Regions from separate parts of the Microbacterium sp. Beta genome, predicted to be linked through region 1. Evidence: predicted binding sites of a transcription regulator. Region 1 holds the regulator's gene; the other holds the start of a gene.
What was found. The regulator HrcA, encoded in region 1, represses chaperone genes, less so after heat shock. The targets are predictions, from matches to a motif close to TTNGCACTCGNNNNNNNCGAGTGCNAA.
Positions count from the first base shown of each region.

Region 2: groL (chaperonin GroEL) is a predicted target of HrcA. The motif match lies at 1,302-1,328, and genes of this name have one in related genera.

Region 1 is NZ_SCOG01000003.1:87,655-90,053, forward strand. It holds gene FFS56_RS04570 (carboxylesterase family protein) at 1-763, opposite strand, end outside; gene hrcA (heat-inducible transcriptional repressor HrcA) at 867-1,898, shown strand; gene dnaJ (molecular chaperone DnaJ) at 1,935-2,399, shown strand, end outside.
Region 2 is NZ_SCOG01000006.1:23,698-26,096, forward strand. It holds gene FFS56_RS08045 (DUF2332 domain-containing protein) at 1-325, shown strand, start outside; gene FFS56_RS08050 (DUF3263 domain-containing protein) at 335-592, shown strand; gene FFS56_RS08055 (LytR C-terminal domain-containing protein) at 674-1,240, shown strand; gene groL (chaperonin GroEL) at 1,365-2,399, shown strand, end outside.

The sequences.
Region 1 (2,399 bases):
GTGCGTCCAACAGCTTCTCGGGCGTCAGAGCGGCGAAAGAGGCGCGGTCGGCTCGTACTCCGAGTCGCTTCGCGAGTCGAGCCGTCACACGTCCGGCCTTCTTCGGAGTCTGCGCCTGGAGTGGTCCGGACTCGATGATGGCGCGACTGATGAGTGCGCGGGAGTCCGCCCGAGCGAGGAGTCCGGCGACGATGGCTCCACCGGCGGACTCGCCCATCGCCGTTATCCGTGTCGGGTCGCCGCCGAGAGCGGCGACCTCACGGTGCACCCACTCGAGGGCCGCGACCGCATCGCGCAGGCCGAGGTTCCGTGGGGCGCCCTCCAAGACGGAGAACCCCTCCGAGCCGAGTCGGTAGTTGATCGACACGAAGACGATTCCCGCCTGCGCGAAGACAGCGCCGTCATAGAGCGGAAGAGCGGCGGTGCCGCGTTCGAGCGCGCCGCCGTGGATCCAGAGCAGCACGGGGGCGCCGGAGGCGTCGGTCGGAGCCCAGACGTTCGCCGTGAGGATGTCGTCTCCGTCGATCCGCACCGAGCCGAGCAGCTCGCCGATGGCGCCCGCATACGGAACCTGAGGCGGAGTGGGGCCGAACTCCAGTGCGTCGCGCACGCCGTCCCAGGTCGCGACAGGCTGCGGCTCGCGGAACCTGTGCTCGCCGAACGGCGCCATGGCATACGGGATGCCGAGGTAGCGGACGATCCCCGCCTCCTCGACGCCACGAACGATGCCGGTCGACAGGGTGGCATGCGGGGAGGAGGTCATGAGCGTCATCCTAGAGTCGTCGGTCCGCGGTACGGAGAACCCGCAGTTGCACGGGGTAGGATTGGCACTCTGAACGTCCGAGTGCCAGCGGAAGGGAAGGGCGATGGTCACAGAGCGAGGGCTGCAGGTTCTCCGCGCGATCGTGCAGGACTACGTCGAGACCCACGAACCCGTCGGCAGCCGGTCGATCGTCGACAGGCATTCCTTCGGCGTCTCGGCCGCCACGATCCGAAACGACATGGCGCTGCTCGAGGATGAAGAGCTGATCACCGCTCCGCACACCTCGTCGGGAAGGGTTCCCACAGACAAGGGCTACCGCGTCTTCGTGAATCATCTCGCCCAGTTGCGCCCGCTCTCTTCGGCACAGCGCTCGGCGATCGAGTCGTTCCTGGGCGAACCGGCCGATCTCGACGACCTGATGGTGCGCACGGTGCGGGTGCTGACGCAGCTGACGGGTCAGGTCGCGCTCGCACAGTATCCGTCGTTCGCGCGTGCGCACGTGACGCATGTCGAGCTGGTGGCTCTGGCACCGAACCGGCTGCTGATCGTTCTGGTCACCGATGCCGGCGGCGTGTCACAGCGGATCGCCCCCCTGCCGGAGATCATCGACGAGTCCGACCTCGCGGTGCTGCGTGCACGCCTGTCGTCGTTGATCACCGGGCAGGGCATCGGTGAGGCATCCGACCGTCTCCAGCTGCTGCTCGGGGCGGAGGACAAGCCTCAGGACGCGGTGCTCCGCACGCTCGCCGGCGTCGTCGTCGACGAGCTCGGCGGCTTCCGTCAGGAACGTCTGGTGATGGCGGGGGCGGCCACCCTCGCGCGTCGGGAACAGGACTTCCGCGGGAGCATCCATCCGCTTCTCGAGGCGATCGAGGAGCAGGTGACGCTGCTGCGACTGATGAGCGAGATGGTGACCGACGAGCACGGTCTCGCGGCCAGCATCGGCACAGAGAATGCCCCCTTCGGCCTCGGTGAGGCGTCGATCGTGGCCAGCAACTACGCCGCCCCCAGCGGCACGGCGCGAGTCGGCGTGATGGGGCCGACGCGCATGGACTACCCGAGCAATCTCGCCGCAGCGCGGGCCGTGGCCCGCTACCTGTCGCGGATGCTCGACGAAGACGAGGCCGGCCGCTGACGCGGTCGCCACGAGAACACACGCAGAAAGGCGATTGTGGCGGACCACTATGAGGTTCTCGGGGTGTCCCGGGACGCTTCCACCGATGAGATCAAGAAGGCGTACCGACGCCTTGCCCGGCAGCTGCACCCGGATGTGAACCCCGGGGACGACGCTGCGGAGAAGTTCAAGCTCGTCACGCATGCGTACGACGTCCTCAGCGACGACGAGTCACGCCGCCGCTACGACATGGGCGGCGGAGACGGCGCCGCGGGGAACTTCGGCGGCTTCGGCGGTTTCGGCGACATCTTCGAGACGTTCTTCGGTGCTTCTCAGGGGGGAGGGCGCGGTGCGCGTCCACGGTCGCGTCGGGAGCGGGGCCAGGACGCCCTCGTCCGGGTCACGCTCGACCTCGGCGACGTCGTGTTCGGGGCGCATCGGGACATCGAGGTCGACACCGCCGTGCTGTGCGAGACGTGTCAGGGGTCGTGCTGTCAGGAGGGCACCTCGCCGGTCACGTGC
Region 2 (2,399 bases), on a different contig from region 1:
GATCGTCGCCGGCGATGCCCTCGAGGAGATCGATGCGCTCGCCGCGGCGGCGCCGGGCGGGGCGACCCTGGTCGTCACCACGCCGGGTGTGCTGGTCCATATCCCGAGAGCCCGGAGGGAGGCGCTGGTCGCGCGCATCTCCGCTCTGGACGCCCGGTGGGTCACGATCGATCCGCCCGGTGCCCTCGATGTCTGGGAGCCGCCGGTCGAAGGCGACGACCGGCCGGGATTCGTGGTGGCGCTCGACGGACAGGTGCGCGCGGCCGCAGATCCGCTCGGGGGCTGGTGGGAGTGGCGAACGGCTTCGCTGTCTGATGCGTCCTAACCTGGACTCATGCTCGGAGATCTCACGGAGCGCGACCGCACGATCCTCGCCCTGGAGGTCGCTTGGCCACGCCATGGATCGGCCAAGGAAGAGGTCATCCGAGCTCAGCTCGGGATGAGCGCCGCCCGCTACTACCAGCTCCTCGGACGCCTGATCGAGTCGGAGGCCGCCCTGGAGTACGACCCCATGCTGGTGCGGAGATTGCGCCGGATCAGGGATTCACGCGCCAGGCAGAGGTCGGCTCGGATACCGGGCTTCGTCGGCTGAAGCGACTCGAGGAAGGCTCTCGGAACGAGCAGTGCCGCGCCGGAGAACGGATTGCCAGGAAGGTGCCGCTAGCATCGAGGGGTGTCCAAGCCCTCCCGCGATCGCTTCGATGACGTTCCCCGTTCCACCGGACGGGTGGGAGCGCATCGCGCCGAAGCTCCGGGGATGAACGGCTGGGTCGTGCTGCTGTGGTCCTTCGTCGCCGCTCTGGTGCTCATCATCGCCGGCATCTTCGGATCGCTCGTGGTCATGGGACGCATCTCGCTCTTCCCCGAGGCCGCTCCCAGCGCCGTTCCCACCCCGGTGGAGACGGGCGTGGTGGACACCTCCATCTCCGTGATGATCCTCAACGGCACGCCGGAGGAAGGGCTCGACACCCAGATGCGCGACCTGCTCATCAACAACGGATGGGCGTCGGAGAACGTCTTCGCCGGTGACAGCTCCAGCCAGGACTTCGCCACCACGACCGTGTTCTACGTCAACGACGAGGACGAACTCGCGGCGATCGGACTGGCGAACGTGCTCGGTGGAGCGGCCGTGCAGCAGAGCGACTACTACTCGGGTCAGACCGAGGAGGGCAACAAGCAGTTCACAGTGGTCATCGGCCTCGATCGATCGAGCTCAGCCGGCGAGACGCCCACCCCCTGACCTCGGCCCGTGCCGTACCTCCGGCGGCTTGCACTCGAAGGTGTCGAGTGCCAGAATGGCGTTAGCACTCTCTCACTCTGAGTGCTAAACCCAACGTCTACGTCCAGGAGGGACGAAAAAACTCATGGCAAAGATCATTGCTTTCGATGAGGAGGCCCGCCGCGGCCTCGAGCGCGGCCTGAACATCCTCGCCGACGCGGTCAAGGTCACCCTCGGCCCGCGCGGCCGCAACGTCGTTCTCGAGAAGAAGTGGGGCGCCCCCACCATCACGAACGACGGCGTCTCCATCGCCAAGGAGATCGAGCTGGACGACCCGTACGAGAAGATCGGTGCGGAGCTCGTCAAGGAGGTCGCCAAGAAGACCGACGACGTCGCGGGTGACGGCACCACGACCGCCACGGTCCTCGCTCAGGCGCTGGTCCGCGAGGGTCTGCGCAACGTCGCAGCCGGCGCCGACCCCATCTCGCTCAAGCGCGGCATCGAGAAGGCCGTCGCTGCGATCACCGAGGAGCTGCTCGCCAGCGCCAAGGAGATCGACTCGAAGGAGCAGATCGCCGCCACGGCTTCGATCTCCGCCGCTGACCCCGCCATCGGCGAACTGATCGCCGAGGCGATCGACAAGGTCGGCAAGGAGGGCGTCGTCACCGTCGAGGAGTCGCAGACGTTCGGTACCGAGCTCGAGCTCACCGAGGGCATGCGCTTCGACAAGGGCTACCTGAACCCCTACTTCGTCACGGACCCGGAGCGCCAGGAAGCGGTCTTCGAGGACCCGTACATCCTCATCGCGAACCAGAAGGTCTCCAACATCAAGGACCTGCTGCCGATCGTCGACAAGGTGATCCAGGACGGCAAGGAGCTCGTCATCATCGCCGAGGACGTCGAGGGCGAGGCTCTCGCGACGCTCGTGCTGAACAAGCTCAAGGGCATCTTCAAGTCGGTCGCCGTCAAGGCTCCGGGCTTCGGCGACCGCCGCAAGGCGCAGCTGCAGGACATCGCGATCCTCACGGGTGGCCAGGTCATCACCGAAGAGGTGGGCCTCAAGCTCGAGAACGCCACGCTCGACCTGCTGGGTCGTGCGCGCAAGGTCATCGTCACCAAGGACGAGACCACGATCGTCGAGGGTGCGGGCGAGGCCGACCAGATCGAGGGTCGCGTCACG